2 regions of the Amycolatopsis sp. cmx-4-54 genome follow, and region 2 is predicted to be linked to the other one. Evidence: predicted binding sites of a transcription regulator. Region 2 holds the regulator's gene; the other holds the start of a gene.
The links. The regulator HspR, encoded in region 2, represses chaperone genes until heat shock. The targets are predictions, from matches to a motif close to ANNTTGAGTNNNNNNNACTCAANNT.
Positions count from the first base shown of each region.

Region 1: a site for HspR is predicted at 2,155-2,179, ahead of lon (endopeptidase La). Genes of this name have one in related genera too.

Region 1 covers NZ_JAEBEJ010000006.1:324,560-334,736, reverse strand. The annotation lists gene ACLJQ7_RS22145 (GNAT family N-acetyltransferase) at 224-1,162, shown strand; gene ACLJQ7_RS22140 (SAM-dependent methyltransferase) at 1,181-2,029, shown strand; gene lon (endopeptidase La) at 2,196-4,598, shown strand; gene ACLJQ7_RS22130 (hypothetical protein) at 4,791-4,967, shown strand; gene ACLJQ7_RS22125 (helix-turn-helix domain-containing protein) at 4,964-5,467, shown strand; gene ACLJQ7_RS22120 (alkaline phosphatase PhoX) at 5,464-6,624, shown strand; gene ACLJQ7_RS22115 (DedA family protein) at 6,668-7,318, opposite strand; gene ACLJQ7_RS22110 (sensor histidine kinase) at 7,454-8,605, shown strand; gene ACLJQ7_RS22105 (response regulator) at 8,596-9,240, shown strand; gene ACLJQ7_RS22100 (ArsR/SmtB family transcription factor) at 9,285-9,575, shown strand; gene ACLJQ7_RS22095 (VOC family protein) at 9,572-9,961, shown strand; gene ACLJQ7_RS22090 (VOC family protein) at 10,016-10,177, opposite strand, start outside.
Region 2 covers NZ_JAEBEJ010000002.1:588,575-598,751, reverse strand. The annotation lists gene ACLJQ7_RS08090 (globin domain-containing protein) at 156-1,361, shown strand; gene ACLJQ7_RS08085 (globin domain-containing protein) at 1,798-2,898, shown strand; gene ACLJQ7_RS08080 (lytic polysaccharide monooxygenase) at 3,059-3,811, shown strand; gene ACLJQ7_RS08075 (DUF305 domain-containing protein) at 3,808-4,404, shown strand; gene ACLJQ7_RS08070 (heat shock protein transcriptional repressor HspR) at 4,610-5,038, opposite strand; gene dnaJ (molecular chaperone DnaJ) at 5,044-6,216, opposite strand; gene grpE (nucleotide exchange factor GrpE) at 6,250-7,014, opposite strand; gene dnaK (molecular chaperone DnaK) at 7,011-8,888, opposite strand; gene ACLJQ7_RS08050 (alpha/beta hydrolase) at 9,055-10,177, opposite strand, start outside.

The DNA.
Region 1 (10,177 bases), on a different contig from region 2:
GGGCAATACAGTACCCCGGAGGGCGTACCCAAGTCCCATTCGAGACAGTATGAGATCACCCCAGGGTTAACAATGGGCGCGTCGCGCTGACCTGCGTGGACCAAGGGGTGAAATGGGAGCGTTATTCGCGTTCCTTCCGACTACCGGAAGTCACCTGGCGCCACACTCCGGCCGATCTCGTGAAGTTCCCGACGGACCCGTGAGTAGGGGCTTGAATAGCCCTATGAATAGCCACGCCATCGCCGCCGGGCATGCCGAGCGGCTCGCCACCGTGGACACCCTGCTCCCCGAAATGCCTGCACTGGAGCCTGTCGAGGGCTCCGTGTCACTCTCCGCGACGGCAGGCGACTCGGCCGCCGCCGGATTGTCGGTACGGACTGAAGCGGGTCCCGATTCTGTTGACTCTCCGTGGCGGGCCCTCGTCGAACATCGTCTCGAAGCGCGGCTCACCGGACCGCGGCCGGAAGCGGCCCTTGACGCATTACTCACCCGATGGGATGAACATCTGAAGACCGTGGCCCCACCTGGGGATGTCGAGACGGCGGCGACCGTGGTGCGGCCCAGCCGGGACTCCCCCGGTTCGGCCGAATTGCTGCACCGCGGCTTCGCGCCGGTGCTGGTGATCGCGGTCCGCCCGGCCGACCGGCTCGCCGTCACCGGGCCGCCCGCCACTCCCGGAGTGCACATCCGGCCCGCCGAAGCGGATGATCTCGAAACCGCCGTCGGACTCGAACTGGAATTGCAGCGTTATGACGCGCAGTTCGGTTCTGTCACTTTGCGCGAGGGCGCGGAGGAAACGATCACCACGGATCTGTCGAAACATCTCGGCCGGGAAAATCCCACGTTGTGGATCGCCGAACTGTACGGCCGCCCGCTGGGCATGGTCCGGGTGCAGTTCCCCGGTGAGACGGCGTGGATCGGCGGCCGGGTCGCGGCGGAACGCGTCGGCTACCTGTCGTCGCTCGCGGTGGCCGAGCCGGCGCGCTCGAGCGGGGTGGGGACGGCGCTCGCCGCGCACGCGCACCAGGTCTTCGACGAATGCGGCACCGAAGCCGTGCTGCTGCACCACGCGCTGGCCAACCCACGCTCGACGCCGTTCTGGTACGCGCAGGGCTACCGGCCGCTCTGGACGTACTGGCAGCGGCGACCGGCGGTGCCCTGATCCCGATAGGCTCGTTTCGTGACGAAGGACGAGGATTCGGCCCCGGTGGCGCCGACCGGGGTCGACACCGAAAAGCCGTCCGCGGCGAGGATCTACGACTGGTTCCTCGGCGGGACCCACAACTGGGCGGTCGACCGCGAGTTCGCCCGCACGCTGGAAAAGCAGTGGCGGTGGGTCAAACCGGGCGCGCGGCACAACCGCGAGTTCATGAACCGGGTCGTGCGCGCGGCGCTGAACGCCGGGATCCGGCAGTTCATCGATCTGGGTTCCGGTGTCCCGACAGCCGGGAACGTGCACGAGATCGTCCAAGAGGAACTGGAGCCGGGCGATACGGCGAAGGTCGTGTACGTCGACTACGAGCCGGTGGCGGTGGCGCACGCGGAACTGATCCTCGAACGGCATGAGGCGACCGACTGGGCCGGGATCATCCAGGCCGACATGAGGCGGCCGAAGGACGTCCTGCGGCATCCGGAGACGCTGCGGCTGATCGATTTCGACCAGCCGGTGTGCCTGATGATGATGGCCGTCCTGCATTTCGCCGGGCCGCACGACGATCCGCCCGCGCTGGTCGCGACTTACCGGAACGCGCTGGCGCCGGGCAGCTGGCTGGGGCTGTCGCATATGAGCTTCGGCGGCCAGACGGGCGAGGACGCGGACGGGCTCCACTGGATGGTCGAGCAGTACCGGAAGACGAGCAACCCGGTGTGGATGCGGGACCGCGAAGAGATCGAGCCGCTCTTCGGGGACTGGCCGCTGTTGGAGCCCGGCGTCGTCAACCTGCCCGACTGGCGGCCGGTGCGGGAGCTGCGGCGGGACGAGGAAGGTGCCCGGCCCTTCGCGTGGTGCGGGGTCGCCGTCCACCCCTGACATCCGACCTCTCCCCGCGAGCACCTGCGTTTAGCGGGCTAAACGTCACGCGCGTCGCGCAGAGGTCGGAGGGGTGGGTGATCGCTGACGGCGAACGCGGGAAGGAAACAAACGGGTCGATCGGAGAGTTGAGCTAGTCAGACTCAACTAACCGAGGAGTGCACAGATGACCGACAACCGCCTCCTGCCCGTCCTCCCGCTCGATGACGACGTCGTGCTGCCGGGCATGATCGTCCCGCTCGACCTCGCCGACACGGAGACGCGCGCCGCGGTGGAGTCCGCCCAGGCCACCACGCCTGCCCAGGCTTCCTTCCCGGGGATCCGGTCCAGCGCCACCACGAAGGCCGAAGTGCTGATCGTCCCCCGCGTCCACGGCGAGTACGCCGAACTCGGCACCATCGCGACCGTCGAGCGCATCGGGCGCGTGCCCGGCGGCAAGACCGCGGTGTTGCTGCGCGGCACCCGCCGCGCCGTCGTCGGCCACATCGCCGACGGGCCCGGCGCGGCCCGCTGGGTGCACGCCGAGGTCGCCACGGAGACCACCGACGACGACTCCGCGAAGCTCGCGTCCGAGTACAAGTCCGTCGTCATCGCGATCCTCCAGCAGCGCGGCGGCTGGCAGATGATCGACGCCGTCCAGGAGGTTGAGGAGCCGTCCGCGCTCGCCGACCTGGCAGGCAACTCGTCCTACCTCAAGACCGAGCAGAAGCTCGAACTGCTGACCACACTCGACGTCTCGACACGGCTGCGGAAGGCGCTCGAATGGAGCCGCGAGCAGCTGGCCGAGCTCGAGGTGACCGACACCATCCGCAAGGACGTCCAGGAGGGCATGGAGAAGCAGCAGAAGGAGTTCCTGCTGCGCCGCCAGCTCGAAGCCATCCGCAAGGAACTGGGCGAACTCGACGGCACCGCCAACGACGACGACTACCGCGCCCGCGTCGAGGGCGCCGAACTGCCGGACGCGGTCAAGAAGGCCGCACTGTCCGAAGTGGACAAACTGGAGCGGACCTCCGACCAGTCCCCCGAGGGCGGCTGGATCCGCACGTGGCTGGACACCGTCCTCGAACTGCCGTGGAACGAACGCACCACCGACGTCCACGACATCGCCGCGGCGCGCGACATCCTCGACGCCGACCACGCCGGTCTCGACGACGTGAAGGAACGCATCATCGAGTACCTGGCCGTGCGCAAGCGACGTGCGGAGTCGGGGCTCGGTCCGGTCGGCGGACGGCGTTCGGGCGCCGTGCTGGCGCTCGCCGGCCCTCCCGGGGTCGGCAAGACGTCCCTCGGCGAGTCCGTGGCGAAGGCGATGGGCCGCAAGTTCGTCCGCGTCGCGCTCGGCGGCATCCGCGACGAGGCCGAGATCCGCGGTCACCGCCGCACCTACGTCGGCGCGCTGCCCGGCCGGATCGTCCGCGCCATCAAAGAAGCGGGCTCGATGAACCCGGTCGTGCTGCTCGACGAGATCGACAAGGTCGGCGCCGACTATCGCGGCGACCCCACGGCCGCGCTGCTGGAAGTACTGGACCCGGAGCAGAACCACACCTTCCGCGACCACTACCTCGAGGTCGAGCTGGATCTGTCCGACGTCGTGTTCCTCGCGACGGCGAACGCGCTCGAAACCATCCCCGGCCCGCTGCTGGACCGGATGGAGCTGGTCACCCTCGACGGTTACACCGAGCACGAGAAGGTCACCATCGCCCGCGACCACCTGCTCCCCCGCGAACTGGAGCGCGCCGGCCTCGACAAGGACGACGTCACGCTGACCGACGGCGCGTTCAGCCGGATCGCCGCCGAGTACACGCGGGAAGCCGGGGTGCGCAACGCGAACCGGACCATCGCGAAGGTGCTGCGGAAGGTGGCGACCAAGGTCGCCCTCGACGAGGTCGAGCTGCCGTTGACGATCGACGCCGACGGGCTCGAGACCTACCTCGGCCGCCCGCGGCACCTGCCGGAGTCCTCGCTGCCCGCCTCGACGCAGCGCACGTCGACGCCGGGCGTGGCGACCGGGCTGGCGGTGACCGGCGCCGGCGGTGACGTCCTCTACATCGAGGCGTCGCTGGCGGATCCGGAGTCGGGCTCGACCGGCCTGTCGCTCACCGGTCAGCTGGGTGACGTGATGAAGGAGTCGGTGCAGATCGCATTGTCGTACCTGCGCTCGCACGGCGCCGAGCTGGAACTGCCGGTCGGCGACCTGAAGGACCGCGGCATCCACGTGCACGTCCCCGCGGGCGCGGTGCCCAAGGACGGGCCGAGCGCCGGCATCACGATGACGACCGCGCTGGCGTCCCTGCTTTCGGGCCGGGTCGTGAAGTCGGACGTCGCGATGACCGGTGAGGTGTCGCTGACCGGGCGCGTGCTGCCGATCGGCGGGGTCAAGCAGAAACTGCTGGCCGCGCACCGGGCGGGGATGAAGACGGTGATCATCCCGCAGCGCAACGAGCCCGACCTGGACGATGTCCCGGCCGAAGTGCTGGCGCAGCTGGACGTACACGCCGTGGCGAACGTCCGGGATGTCCTGGACATCGCGCTGGCCTCGGCGACGGCTCCGGTCGCCCAAGCGGCGTAACAGCGCGACAGCCCTAAGCCCCGGATCCTGCCCAGGATCCGGGGCTTTCGGCAGTCCGAGATCCGGACGAACCCGGACATTGACTCACCTTAAACTCCCTATCACGTTTTGATAACGTGTATTGCGTGCCACCCAGCCGGGGTGCGTGATCCTTGAGAGGGCAAGGTCATGAGTCAAGGAATTCTTTCCCCGTTGCGACCGAGACGCCGGTGCGTTTCGGCCGGTCAGATCGTCTGCCTGAGCATTCTCACCGGTTTCACCGCCGCGCTGACCTTCGCCGGCACCAATGCCTCGATCGCCGCGGGCATCGCCATCGCCCTGTTCGGCGCCGTTCTCCGCCACCCCGTGCCCGCCAGGGCACCCCGATGAACACCGAATCGGAGTTCATGGCGCGACTGCGTGAACTTCGCGACCGAAGCGGCCTCAGCATCCGCGCGCTGGCTGCCGCGACCGGCTGGTCCCGCAGCACCTTGGCCGACATGTTGGCCCGGAACACCTTGCCCGGAAACGAAACCCAGATGATCGTCCTGTTGCGCGCACTGCTCCGGGCGGTGCCCGGAGAGCCGGGAATCGACGAGTATCTCGCCGACTGGCGTCACCTGATCGGACGTCGTCACCACCGCAATGGCGGATGCGCGCCGATCGACCGGATACTGCTCGCTTTGGCCGTCGCCGAACAGCGTGGCGGGGCCGACGCGCCGGGGCTCCGCAAAGCGCGGGAAATAGTGCTGAGCGAGGGTTCCCTACGAAAGTTCTCTTCTCGCGGTGAATATGCCGCGAATTCACCTGGAAGTCCCGTTCCGCCCGTACTCTCCGACCCGCTCCTTCCCGCACCACCACATCAGCGGATGTCTCGGAGGCATGAGTGAAGCGACGGAATTTCCTGCGCGCGGCCGTGGTCGGCGCCGGTGTCACGGCGTTCGGAAACAGGCTCTCGGGGGCGGCGCTCGCCGCGCCCGCCCAGAACGGACCCAGCCCGTACGGCGCGCTCCAGGCGGCCGACGCGAACGGGATCCAGCTGCCGGCGGGATTCACCAGCCGCGTCATCGCGAGGTCCGGCCAGAAGGTCGCGAGCACCGGGTACACCTGGCACAGCGCCCCGGACGGCGGCGCGGTGTTCGCCGACGGCAGCGGCTGGATCTACGTGTCGAATTCGGAGATCACCCCGGGCGGCGGCGCGAGCGCGGTCAAATTCGACGCGAGCGGGAACATCACCGGCGCCCATCGCATCCTGGCGAACACGCGCCAGAACTGCGCGGGTGGCAAGACTCCTTGGAACACCTGGCTTTCCTGCGAGGAGATCGACCTCGGGTTCGTCTACGAGTGCCAGCCGAACGGCCCGGCCACGGCCGCCGTCCAGCGGCCCGCGATGGGGAAGTTCAAGCACGAGGCCGCGGCGGCCGACCCGGTGCGCAAGGTCGTCTACCTGACCGAGGACACGTCGGACGGCTGCTTCTATCGTTTCGTCCCGACGACCTGGGGCAACCTCTCCGCCGGAACGCTCCAGGTGCTGAAGGCGGGCACGGCGACATCGGGCAGCTTCACCTGGGCGAACGTGCCCGACCCCGACGGCTCCCCCACGGCCACCCGCAACCAGGTGTCCGGTGCGAAACGGTTCAGCGGCGGCGAAGGGCTGCACTACGCCAACGACACCGCGTGGTTCACCACCAAGGGCGACAACCGCGTCTGGCAGCTCAACCTGACGAACAACACCTACGAGCTGGCCTACGACGACTCGCTGGTCAGCCCAGGCTCGGCACCGCTGACCGGCGTCGACAACGTCACCGGGACCTCTTCGGGTGACCTGTACGTCGCCGAAGACGGCGGCAACATGGAGATCTGCATCATCACGCCGAACGACATCGTGGCGCCGTTCCTGCGGATCAACGGCCAGAGCTCGTCGGAGATCTGCGGCCCCGCGTTCACCCCGGCGGGGAACCGGCTGTACTTCTCGTCGCAACGCGGCACCTCCGGTTCGTCCTCCGGCGGGATCACCTACGAGGTGACCGGCCCCTTCCGTTCCTGACTCCACCGAGTGCGGGGCGCCCTGGCCGGCGCCCCGCACCGGCTCAGACATTGGTGCGGTTCTTCTCGCGCAGCCGGTTCACCACGAAGAGGGTCAGCGCGACCGCGACGGCGGCGATCACGAAGTACTGGAAGAACCCGGCGTACTCCTCGACCAGATGCCAGCTTTCCCCGAGGCCGTAGCCCGCCAGCACGAACACCGTGTTCCAGATCAGGCTGCCCAGCGTGGTCAGGGCAAGGAACCGCCAGAACGGCATGCGCTCGATCCCGGCGGGCAGCGAGATGAGGCTGCGGAAGATCGGCACCATCCTGCCGAAGAACACCGCCTTGGTGCCGTGTTTCTGGAACCAGGCCTCGGTCTTGTCGAAGTCGGACGCCTTGACCAGCGGGATCTTCGCCATCCACCGGCGGGTGCGATCTCGGCCGAGCACGAGGCCGAGGTAGTACACGATGACCGCGCCCGCGACCGAACCGAAGGTCGTCCACACCAGCGCTTCCACCAGGGTGAACGTGCCCTGGCTGGCGGAGAACCCGGCGAGCGGGAGCACCAGTTCGCTGGGGATCGGCGGGAACAGGTTGTCCAGGCCGACGATGATCGCGGCGCCCGGACCGCCCAGCGCGTCCATCAACGACACCGCCCAGCCGGCGAGTCCTCCCATCGGTTCACTGGCGGATTGGGCGAGCAGGAGGTTCATGGCGGCCTTTCGTGGTCGTCTGCGGATATCAACGAACGTACGAATCGCCCGGGTTCCGCACCCTGCGGTGAAGCGGCACAGATCACTGCGGAAAACCGCAATACCGTTCTTCGGGTACCCCGCTAGCCTGGCGTTATGCCCGTCCCGGCAGCGATGCGCCGCTACCTGCGCAAGATGCTCCGCGGCACGCTGGGCCTGGCGATCGGCGCCACGACAGCGGTCGCGGAGTTCTTCTACGTGCTCTTCGGCGGCGTCGCGCTCGCGATCCCCGCGTTGCGGCAGCCGGTCTTCTCGGGCGCCCGCGCACTGTCCGAAATGGAGCGGCAACGGCTGGAGAGGTACTTCGGCCTGGAGAACGCGTCGGATTACACCGAACGCCGCGCGATGGCCTACCTGGTCCCGCGTTGCGTCATCGGGTTGCTCACCGCCGGGGTCTTCGGCCTGATCCTGATGGGCGCCGGATCGGGCGTGATCATCGGATATCAGCTACTGGACGGCAGGTCGCCCGGCGGTGACGCCCCGGCCGACTGGTACGACCCGGTCACCACCGCGCTCTTCGGTGCACTGCTCGTTTTTCTTTCCCTGCAAGGGCTCATCGGAGCCGCGACGCTGGACCAAAAGCTGGCGATGAGCTTTTTCGGCCCCAGCAAGAAGGAACAGTTGCGCCGCCGGGTCTCCGAACTCGCGATCAGCCGGGCCGAGGTGGTCGAGGCGGTCAACGGTGAACGCCGCCGCATCGAACGGGACCTGCACGACGGCGTCCAGCAGCGGCTCGTCGCGCTCGGGATGCTGCTCGGCCGGGCGCGGCGCGCCGGTGATCCGGACCACGCGTCGGAGCTGCTCCGGCAGGCGCACGAGGAATCCCAGCGCGCCCTCGAAGACCTCCGCGAGGTCTCGTGGCGGGTGTATCCGATCGCGCTGGACGCGGACGGGCTGCACCCCGCGCTGGAAGCACTCGCGGAACGCTCGGGGGTACCGGTCCGGCTGCGGGTCGACCTGCCGGAACGGCCACCGGCGGCCATCGAGACCGTCGTCTACTTCGTCGCGTCCGAAGCGGTCACCAATACGATCAAGCACGCCGCGGCGACGCGGATCGACATCGAGGCCGAGCGGGACGGGGACAGGGTGCGGGTGCGGATCACCGATGACGGCACGGGCGGGGCGCGGGAGTCCGGCGGCGGTCTTTCCGGCCTCGCGATGCGCGTCGCGGCCGCGGACGGTCTGTTCACTGTGGACAGTCCGCCTGGCGGACCGACCGTGGTGACGGCGGTGCTGCCGTGCGAGTGATCCTCGCCGAGGATTCGACCCTGCTGCGTGAGGGGCTGGTCCGGCTGCTGGTCGAAGAAGGGCACGAGGTCGTGGCCTCGGTCGGCGACGGCGACGCGCTGCTCTCGACGACGGCCGCCTATCGGCCGGACGTGATCGTCACCGACGTCCGCATGCCGCCGACCCACACCGACGAAGGTCTTCGCGCGGCGCTCGAGATCCGGAACCGCTGGCCGGAGATCGGGGTGCTGGTGCTCTCGCAGTACGTCGAGAAGCGCTACGCCGCCGAGTTGATCACCGGTGACGGTGAGCGCGTCGGCTACCTCCTGAAGGACCGGGTCGCCCAAGTGGGCGAATTCCTGGACGCGCTCGACCGTGTCGCCGCGGGCGGGGCGGCGTTCGATCCGGAGGTCGTCCGGCGGCTGCTCGCCCGGACCACGCATACCGATCCGCTCGCGAAATTGACCGTCCGCGAGCGTGAAGTGCTGGAGAAGATGGCCCAGGGCCATACGAACACCGGGATCGCCGAGTCGCTGTTCGTGTCGCTGAGCGCCGTCGAGAAGCACGTGAACGCCATTTTCGACAAGCTCGGTCTGGCCAGCACCGCCGGGTACAGCCGCCGTGTCCTCGCGATCCTGCGGTATCTCGGTTCCTGAGCCCCGAGTTGACAGGCAAGTGACGACTTGCCTATAACTGAGTCGTGGACGGCGACCTGTTCAAGGCGATCGGCGACGCGACGCGACGCACCATCCTGGACGAGCTGACCGAAAAGGACGGTCAGACCCTGTTCGAGATCTGCGGCAGGCTGACCATGAAACATGGCCTGGCCTCGTCACGGCAGGCCATCTCGCAGCATCTCGCGATGCTCGAACAGGCGGGCCTGGTGCACACCCGGCGGCAGGGCCGCTACAAGTTCCACCACATCGACACGAGCCCGTTGCGGTCGATCGTCGAGCGGTGGCCCACCGACCGAGAGGAACCGAACCCGTGATCCGGATCAACATCACCAGCGTCTTCGTCGACGACCAGGCCAAGGCGCTGGAGTTCTACACCGAAAAGCTGGGGTTCATCAAGAAACACGACGTACCCACCGGCGACGCCCGCTGGCTCACCGTGGTCTCCCCCGCCAACCCCGACGGTGTCGAACTGCTGCTGGAACCGGACGGCCACCCCGCGGCCAAGCCGTTCAAGAAGGCGTTGGCCGACGACGGCATCCCGTTCACCCAGTTCGCCGTCGACGACGTGCACGCCGAGGTCGACCGCCTCAAAGGGCTGGGCGTCGAGTTCACGCAGGACGCCGTCGACCTGGGGCCCGTGGTCACCGCCGTCTTCGACGACACCTGCGGCAACCTGATCCAGCTCGCCACAATGAAGTAGCGGCGAAAAGCGGGGCTTGGTCCACTGTGGACCAAGCCCCGCCTTGAGATTTCCTTACTGCTGTACCCATTCCACGAGTTCCACGGGCACGCCGTTCGGGTCGGTGACCATGAGGAGGCGCTCTCCCCACGGCTCTTCCCGCAGCGGCAACGTGATCTCGACACCTTCTTCGCGCAGGCGCTTCTCCTCGGCTTCGAGGTTCTCGACCGTGAAGGC
Region 2 (10,177 bases):
GCAACGATGCGGGCAAAAGGTCTCTCGGCAGCTAGTCTCGCGAACGAGCCGGAACCAGCCGACCGGCTCGACAGCCACTGACCGGAGAGGTGAATGATCCGTGAATTCTTCTCCGGCGGATCCTCGTCCGTGAATCCGGGGAACCGTCTTCCGGCATGCGCCACCCGATCAGCGACCCTCAGCCCGTGACCGCCGACGCGGTCAGTCCGGTGCCGCGGTCCTCGGCGCCGAGAGAAGCCCCGCCCGCGGTCACCGCGATGGTGCGGCTCATCCGGGACACCTGGGCGAAGTCGGAGCCCTTCATCCCGGAGATCTCCCAGTTCTTCTACGGGATGCTGTTCACCCTCGCGCCGGCGACCCGCGACTTCTTCCCGATCAACATGGAGGTCCAGCGCGGCAGGCTGGTGCGCGCGCTGGTCCACATCGTGCAGATGGTCGACCGGCCCGACGACCTCGTGCCGTTCCTGACCCAGCTCGGCCGCGACCACCGCAAGTTCGGCGTCATCCCGCGGCATTACGAAGCCGTCGGCACCGCACTGCTCGCCTCGCTCAAGAACCATCTCGGTCCGGACTGGACACCGGAGGTCGAACGCGCCTGGGCGGAGGCGTTCACCATCGTCGCCCGCGCGATGCAGGAGGCCGCCGCGGCCGACGTCAACCCGGCGTCGTGGTCGGCCACCGTCCTCGAACACCGGCGGCTCACCTGGGATCTCGCCCTGGTCCGCGTCCAGCCCGAATTCCCGGTGCCGTACCAGCCCGGTCAGTACATGAGCGTCGAAGTCCCGCAGCGGCCGAGGCTCTGGCGCTACCTGTCGCCGGCGAACGCGCCGCGCGAGGACGGCGGCATCGAGTTCCACGTGCGCGCCGTCGACGGCGGCTGGGTGTCCCGCGCCATCGTCAGCCATACGCAGCCCGGTGACGTCTGGCGGCTGGGACCGCCGCTCGGCAGGCTTTCGGTCGACCGGACCGACGGCCGCGACGTCCTCATGATCGCCGGCGGCACCGGTATCGCGCCGCTGCGCGCCATCCTGGACGACCTCGCGCAGTGGGGCGAGAACCCGAAGGTCCAGCTGTTCTACGGCGGACCGTCGCGTGAGGACCTTTACGACCTCGACGAACTGCGCGCCCTCGCGGCCACGAACCCGTGGCTCACCGTGACGCCGGTGGTCGAACACGGCGAAGAGGCCCCTGGCTGCGTGCAGGGCACGCTCGCGGAAGCCGTTACACAGCAAGGATCCTGGCCAGGGCACCGGATCCTCGTCGCCGGTTCGCCCGCGATGATCCGCGCGACGGTGTCCCGGATGCTGGTCGCGGGCAGCGCACTCGACCAGATCGCGTACGACCCCTTCACCATCGACTAGGAATTCGATTCCGCAATGGTGTTCAGCCGCGTTACGTGACGCGGTAATCACGGAGAAAACCCACCCGATCGGCGGATCACGCTTTCCAGCCACGGTGGCGAAAACCACTGGTGAGCAAGGGAAATTCAGCCCCGCTTGATCACCTTCACTTAGTGACAGACGGGGTTGACGGCGCGTATATCGTTTGCTCCGTTCGAGCGGGAAACAACCATTCATGGATCCTTTCGCGACGTTCGGGCATACAGTCGGGAACCCTCGGGGGAACACGAGCACGATGACATCGGGTCTGGAGAATATGCCCGATCCAACTGGAGAAAATCGTTCACCCATGACTGCCGAAACAGTGAAGTACGAGCATCCACCGAGTTCGTCGAGATCTTCACCGATTCCCGTCCCGCCCCTGGTCGAAACACCGGCGGCGGACAAGACCGTGGAGATGGCCAAGCTCATCAGGGAGAGTTTCGCCGCCATCGAAACGAAGGCCGAGGAGCTGTCCCAGTACTTCTACGGTGTGCTCTTCTCCGTTTCGCCGGATGCCAGGGCGTTGTTCCCGATCAACATGGCCACGCAGCGAAATCGTTTGCTGCGCGCACTCGTCTACGTCGTCCAGATGGTGGACCGGCCCGACGAACTGGCCACCTTCCTCGGTCAGCTCGGCCGTGACCACCGGAAATTCGACGTCCTCGGCCGCCATTACGACGCCGTCGGTGTCGCGTTGATCGCCGCGCTCAAAAGGTTCCTGAAAGACGACTGGACGCCGGAACTGGAAGACGCCTGGGTCACCGCGTACGGCGTCATCGCGAAGAACATGCGCGAGGCCGCCGGCAAGGAGGTCGGGCCCGCGTGGTGGAAGGCGACCGTCGTCGAGCACCGTCTCGCCACCCGCGACGTCGCCGTGATCAAGGTGTGCACCGATCAGCCGCTCCCGTACCGGGCGGGCGGTTACGTCAGCGTCGAAGTCCCGCAGCGGCCGCGGATGTGGCGATACTTCTCGCCCGCCACCGCGCCGCACGACGACGGGACGATGGAGTTCCACGTGCACGCCGTGCGCGGCGGCTGGGTCTCCCGCGCGATCGTCCACCACACCCGCTCCGGCGACGTCTGGCGGCTCGGCCCGTCGCTCGGCGCGCTTTCGGTGCACCACACGGAAAGCCGTCCGCTGCTGATGATCGGCGGCGGCACCGGCATCGCGCCGCTGCTCGCCCTGCTCGACGACATGTCGCGCTGGAAGAACAACCCGCCGGTGCACCTGTTCTTCGGCGGCCGCCGCCCGGAAGACCTTTACGCCCTCGACGAGCTCCGCGGGCTCACCGTCACCTCCCCCTGGCTGACGGTGACCCCGGTGACCGAGGAAGGCACCATCGCCGGTGGCGACCGCGGCACACTGGCCACGGCGGTCACCCAGCGCGGTGCCTGGAAGGAGCACGACGTGTACGTCGCCGGGTCGCCGTCGATGATCCGGGCGACGATCGCGAAACTGCTCGCCGCGGGCACGGACCTGGCGCGGATCAAGTACGACCCCTTCACCCTGGACTGAGCCGACACGTCGTTCGTATTAGGCCGATCGGCTGTTCCACCTGGGCTCGACGCAGCAGTAGGTCAGTGAATCATTGACCGCGGTCACCGGCGGATTTATGGTCTAGACCACATTGCTCCCCCTCACGGGAACACCGTCGTTCCATCCCCCAGGAGCCGGCATGACCGTCAAACGCAAGCTCGTGGCAGCCGCCGCCGGTGCGATCCTCGCCCCGATCGCCATCGTGGCCATCCCGCAGGTGGCCAGCGCCCACGGCTACGTGCTGTCCCCGCCCAGCCGCCAGGCGAACTGCGCCCAGGGCAAGGTGTCGGGCTGCGGTGCCATCGTTTACGAACCCCAGAGCGTCGAAGGCCCCAAGGGGCTCCGCAGCTGCAACGGTGGTCTTCCCGGATTCGCCGAGCTCAACGACGAATCGAAGCCGTGGCCCGCCGCGTCGGTCGGCAACAGCGTGACCTTCAACTGGAGGTTCACCGCCTACCACCGGACCACGAACTACGAGTACTACATCGGCGGTACCAAGATCGCCGACATCAGCGGGAACAACTCCGCGCCGAAGGACCCGACGTCGCACACGGTGAGCCTGAACGGCTTCAGTGGCCGCCAGAAGGTGCTGGCCATCTGGAACATCGCGGATACGCCGATGGCCTTCTACAGCTGCATCGACCTGCAGATCGGCGGCGGCAACCCGCCGACCACCAGCAACCCGCCGACCACGAGCAACCCGCCCACGACGTCGAACCCGCCGTCCAGCACCACCAACCCGCCCACCGGCGGCACCTGGGCGGCCGGGACGGCCTACACGGTCGGCAGCACGGTGACCTACGGCGGCACCACCTACCGGTGCCAGCTGGCGCATACGGCGATCCAAGGCTGGGAGCCGCCGAACACCCCCGCACTGTGGACACGGCAGTGAAACTGGCCCTCGTACTCGTCGCCGGTCTCGTGGCCCTCGCGGGCTGCGGGTCCGGCGACGGCTCACCCCCCAATGCCGGCGCGCCGATCTCCCCGGTCCCCCAGTCGGCGGGGGCGTCCGCGGGGTACAACGACGCCGACGTGATGTTCCTGCAGATGATGATCGCCCACAACGACCAGGGCGTGGAGATCGTCAAACTGGTGAAGGCCAAGCAGGGGCAGAGGCAGGAGCTGGCGAATCTCGCGGCCGCCATCGAGGCGACACAGCAGACCGAGACCACCGACATGCGGAACTGGCTGAAGGCCTGGGGCAAACCCGATACGGGCTCGGCGGACCCGCACGCGCACCACCATCACGGTGGCGACGGGCTCACCGACAAGGGACTGCTCGAAGCACTGTCCAAAAAGGACGGTCCGGAGTTCAGCCTCGACTTCGCCGACATCTTCGTCGCGCACCAGCACAACGGCGTCGCGCTGGCGAGGACCGAACTGAAGGACGGCAAGAACCCGGAGGCGAAGGCGCTGGCCCAGCGGATCATGGACTCGCGCACCGGCGAGGTACAGCAGATCCGGACCCTGGTGCCCGGCCAATGACGCAATTCGTCCTCTAAATGCGTTCAGTCACGAAGGGCAGGGCGGTGGCGTAGCGCGGGATCCCTCGGGACAGGGGGCGGTGACCACGTGGGCCGACCGCTCACTCCTGCCTCCGTCGACGTTGCGAAAGCCACTTTCGCAACGTTGAAGGTTGCGAAAGTGGCTTTCGCAACCCGCCACCTTGCGTCGACTCGCATTTAGAGGACTAGGTGCGGCGTTTGGGCTTCCAGACCACGAGAGCCGTCTGCTGCCGCAACGGAACGAGATCCTTGCGGTAGGAGGCGTGCACGGCCGCGGCCGTCTGTTCGGCGGCGACGTACGCCGCCGTGAGCTCCTCGGTCAGTTCGGCGATCCGCGCGCGGAGGGCGTCGACCTGGTTCTCCAGCTCGATGATCCGCTTGATGCCCGCGAGGTTGACACCGTCGGATTGGGACAGTCGCTGCACTTCGCGCAGCAACGCGATGTCCCGCATCGAGTAACGCCGTCCGCCACCGGAGGTCCGGCCGGGCGACACGAGACCCTGCCGGTCGTAGGACCGCAGGGTCTGTGCGTGCAGGCCGGAAAGCTGCGCCGCCACCGAAATGACGAACACGGGGGTGTCCTCGTCCGCACCGTGCGGCAGCCCGCCGAACATCGTGCTCACCTGCCTTCGAGAAGTTCGGTGATCTCCGGTCGCGGATCGTGATCGGCCATGGCCTCCGCGTAGGCCTCCAGCGCTTCACGGTCCTTGTCGTCCAGTTTGGCCGGGATGGCCGCCTGCAGGGTGACCAGCAGATCGCCCTGCGAGCCGTCGCGTTTCGCGATTCCCTTGCCGCGCACCCGGAGCACGCGACCGCTCGCCGTGCCCTCCGGCACCTTCAGCGAGACCTTGCCCTCGAGCGTCGGCACGGTGATCGTGCCGCCGAGGGCCAGTTCCGTGAAGGACACCGGCACGGTGATCGCCAGGTCGAGGTCCTTGCGCCCGAACACCGCGTGCGGAGCGACGTGCACGCGGACGTACAGATCGCCCGGCTGCGCGCCGCCACGGCCCGGTTCGCCCTGACCCGCCAGCCGGATCCGCTGGTCGTCGGCGACGCCCGGCGGGATCCGCACGGTCAGCGTGCGGGTGCGGGTGCTGATGCCCTCGCCCGCGCATTCCGGGCAGGGGTCGTCGATGATCGTGCCGCGGCCGCGGCAGTCACGGCACGGCTCCGAGAACGCGAACGCGCCCTGGCTCCGGCTGACCAGCCCGCTGCCCTGGCAGGTCGCACACGTCCTCGGGGAAGTCCCCGGTTTCGCGCCGTTGCCGCCGCAGGTGGAACAGGTCGCCGGGCTCGACAGCCGCAACGGCAGGGTCGCGCCCTTGACCGCCTCGACGAAGTCGATCCGGACGTCGGTCTCCACGTCCGAGCCGCGCTGCGGCCGGTTCGCCGTGGCACCCGCGGCGCCGCGGCGGCCGAAGAGACCGCCGAGGATGTCGCCGAGACCACCGAAGCCGCCCTGCTGCTGACCCGCCTGGCCGAAGATGTCGCCGACGTCGAAACCGCCGCTGCCACCGCCGGCACCCGGGAAGCCGAAGCCGCCGGGACCGCCGGAGCCGAAGAGGCGGCGAGCCTCGTCGTACTCCTTGCGCTTGGACGTGTCGGAAAGAACGCCGTACGCCTCGGAGACCGCCTTGAACTTCTTCTCGGCCTCCGCGTTGCCCGCGTTGGCGTCGGGGTGGTTCTCCTTGGCCAGCTTGCGATAGGCCTTCTTGATCTCGTCCGCGGTGGCGTCGGAGGAGACGCCCAGCTCACGGTAGAAGTCCTTACCGATCCATTCCCGTGCACTCACCGAACGTCTCCTCCTTTCACGCCGTATCGCCGATCAGCGGTTGTTCTCATCGAAAAGTTCGCCCTCGAGCGGCAGCTCGCCGCCGACGGGCTGGTCTATCGGTTCGGTCGTGGAGCCGCCAGGCTCGTGATCGGTGACCCCGACCAGCGCCGCGCGCAGCACGCGTTCACCGAAGCGGTAACCGCGGCGCATGACCGTGGTGACCGTCGGCCCGGTGACGTCCGGCGACGTGCTGTGCTGGACCGCCTCGTGCACGCTCGGGTCGAAGGGCTCGCCCTCCGCGCCGAACGCCTCGAGCCCCGACCGCTGCAGGCTCCCGACCAGCTTCTCGCCGACCGCCTTGAAGGCACCCGTCAGATCACCGTGCTGCTCCGCTCGCTCGAGGTCGTCGAGCAGCGGGAGCAGATCGTTGACGACCGACGCCTTCGCGCCGGCGACGACCTGCTCGCGGTCGCGGTCCACACGCTTCCGGTAGTTGGCGTACTCCGCCTGGAGGCGCTGGAGGTCGGCGGTGCGCTCCGTCAACTCCTTCTCCAGCCCGGTGGCCACCGACACCGAATCGTCCACAATGGAATCCCCGAGGCCGGGGCCCGCGTGTGCCGTGGGCTCCGGCTCTACCGGCTGCAACGGCTCTACCGGTTCCTCGGTGGGAGCGGCGTGCTTTGGGCCGTCCTTGGGTTCGGCCTCCGGGGCGGCCGGGCGGACCTCACCGGTCAGCGGATCGATCCGCCTACGGTCCCGCACGACCACCGGTTCCTCCGGGCCCTGGCCCTCGGTTTCGTCGTAGCGTCCGGTCACTTCTTGTCCTTCTCGTCCTCTTCGACGATCTCGGCGTCGACGACGTCGTCGGCCTTGGCCTGCGAACCGGTGCCCGCACCCGCGGTCCCGGCGGCGCCTTCACCGGCGGCGGCGTCATCGGCGGCGTTGCCCGCCGCGTTGGCGTAGAGCGCGGTGCCCAGCTCCTGCGAAGCGGTGTTCAGCTTCTCGATGGACTCGCGGATCTTCGCCGAGTCGGTGCCCTTGAGCGCCTCGTTGGCCTCGTCGATCGCGGACTTCACCTTGCCCTTGAGCTCGTCGGGCAGCTTGTCCTCGTTGTCCTTGACGAACTTCTCGGTCTGGTAGACCAGCGTCTCCGCCTGGTTGCGGGTCTCCGCTTCCTCGCGGCGCTGCTTGTCCTCCTCGGCGTGCGCCTCGGCGTCCTTGACCATGCGCTCGATGTCGTCCTTCGGCAGCGCGGAGCCACCGGTGATCGTCATCGACTGCTCCTTGTTCGTGCCGAGGTCCTTCGCGAGGACGTGCACGATGCCGTTGGCGTCGATGTCGAAGGTGACCTCGATCTGCGGCACGCCACGCGGGGCGGGCGGGAGACCGGTCAGCTCGAACATGCCGAGCTTCTTGTTGTGCGCCGCGATCTCGCGCTCACCCTGGAACACCTGGATCTGCACCGAGGGCTGGTTGTCGTCCGCGGTGGAGAAGATCTCCGAACGCTTGGTCGGGATCGTGGTGTTGCGCTCGATGAGCTTGGTGAACACGCCGCCCTTGGTCTCGATGCCCAGCGAAAGCGGGGTCACGTCGAGCAGCAGGACGTCCTTGACCTCGCCCTTGAGCACACCGGCCTGCAGCGCCGCGCCGACCGCGACGACCTCGTCCGGGTTGACGCCCTTGTTCGGCTCGCGGCCGCCGGTCAGCTCCTTGACCAGATCCGACACGGCGGGCATGCGGGTGGAACCACCCACGAGCACGACGTGGTCGATGTCGCCGACGGCGACACCCGCGTCACGGATGACGTTGTTGAACGGCTTGCGGGTGCGCTCGAGCAGGTCCGAGGTGATCTTCTGGAACTCGGCGCGGGAGAGCTGCTCGTCGAGGAAGAGCGGGTTCTTGTCCGCGTCCACCGTGATGTACGGCAGGTTGATACCGGCCGAGTTCGAGCTGGAGAGCTCGATCTTCGCCTTCTCGGCGGCCTCACGGATGCGCTGGAGCGCCATCTTGTCCTTGGTGAGGTCGATGCCGTTGGACGACTTGAACTTGTCGACCAGCCAGGTGACGATGCGCTCGTCCCAGTCGTCACCGCCGAGGTGGTTGTCACCGGAGGTCGCGCGGACCTCGACGACACCTTCGCCGATCTCCAGCAGCGAGACGTCGAACGTACCGCCACCGAGGTCGAAGACCAGGATGGTCTGTTCCTTCTCGCCCTTGTCGAGGCCGTACGCCAGCGCCGCCGCGGTGGGCTCGTTGACGATGCGGAGCACGTTCAGGCCGGCGATCTGCCCGGCTTCCTTGGTGGCCTGCCGCTGCGCGTCCTCGAAGTAGGCGGGGACGGTGATGACCGCGTCGGTGATGGTCTCGCCCAGGTACGCCTCGGCGTCGCGCTTGAGCTTCATCAGCACGCGGGCGCTGATCTCCTGCGAGGTGTAGGCCTTGCCGTCGATCTCGGTCTTCCAGTCGGTACCGACGTGCCGCTTCACCGACCGGATGGTCCGGTCGACGTTCGTCACGGCCTGGTTCTTCGCCGGCTGGCCGGTCAGCACTTCGCCGTTCTTGGCGAAGGCGACGATGGACGGGGTGGTGCGGGAACCTTCCGAGTTGGCGATGACCGTCGGCTCGCCGCCCTCAAGGACAGCGACGACCGAGTTGGTCGTGCCGAGGTCGATGCCGACCGCTCGCGCCATGGTGTGATCCTCCTGCTAGTTCGTGACCTGCACGTTTCGGCCCACCTTGAGTGGGCTCAACGCAAGTTGTATCGGGGATGGTGGGCTTCCGTCAAGCCGTACTTGAGTCACCCTCACTCAACCTTGTATCCGGCTCAACGAGCGGCACGATCGTCTTGTTCCCGGACTACCGGCAGACCGTGCCAGGAGCCGGTGTGACACCGCTCACCAGGTACTTCACCTCTTCGATGCGCACGCAGGCCGAGTTGAGCAGCCCCGTGTGCCCGTACCCGGCGTCGACCAGCAACGTCGAGTTCTCGATGTTCCGCGCGAGCCCCTTCGCCCACACCAGCGGTGTCGCCGGATCGTGTTCGCCGCCGACCACGAGGATCGGCGCCGTGCCCTGGACCCGTTGCAGCCGCGGCAGGTACGCCGAAGGCACCGGCCAGCCCGCGCACCCGCTCGCCATGTCCCAGAACTCCGAATACCGCCAGCCGTGCGGCGAGAGGGCCTTCACCAGTCCCTGCATCGCCCGCATGTCGGCGTAGGAGGTGAACGGCGAGCCGAAGTCGTGGCAGCCGATCGCGCGATACGCGCCGTAGGACGGGTCGAGCTGGGAGTACGGCAGCAGTCCGTCCGCGTTCCCCGCCGTCGCGGTCTCGATCGCCTTCGCGAGGTCCGGCCAGAACGCGGGGAGGATGAGGCTGCCGTAGACGCCGGCCGCCATCTCTTCGGCATTCACGTTCCGCCTGAGCTGCCGCGACGGCACACCCCCGGGCGTCCGCATCAGCGCGTCGTAAGCGGCGAGGACGTCCTTGCCGCGAAGCGCGCAGGCAGCCGACGTCGTGCACCACCGCGCGAAGTCCTTCAGGGCGCTTTCGGTCGCGACGGCCTCTTCGAGGATTGCCTGCCTGGTAGGCCGCGAATGGTCGACGGCACCGTCGAGCACCATCGTCCGGACGCGCTTCGGGTACTTCTCCGCATACACGGCACCGAGTTCGGAACCGTAGGAGACGCCGAGCCAGTTCACCTTCGGCTCGCCGAGGGCGGCCCGGATCACTTCGACGTCGTCGGCGGCCCGCCAAGTGTCCACAGAGGATAATCCCGGCCCGGTCCGCTTCAGACATTCGCCGCCCGAAACGCGGTTGTGCGCGAGAAGCTTGTCGTAGTCGGCGCGGCTCCGCGGAAAGCGGCTGATCGCCGGATCGTGCAGCCCCGGCCCGCAGGTGATCGCGGGCCTGCTGTCACCGACGCCGCGCGGGTCGAAACCGATGACGTCGAACCGCTGCCGCACTTCGGCCATTTCCGGC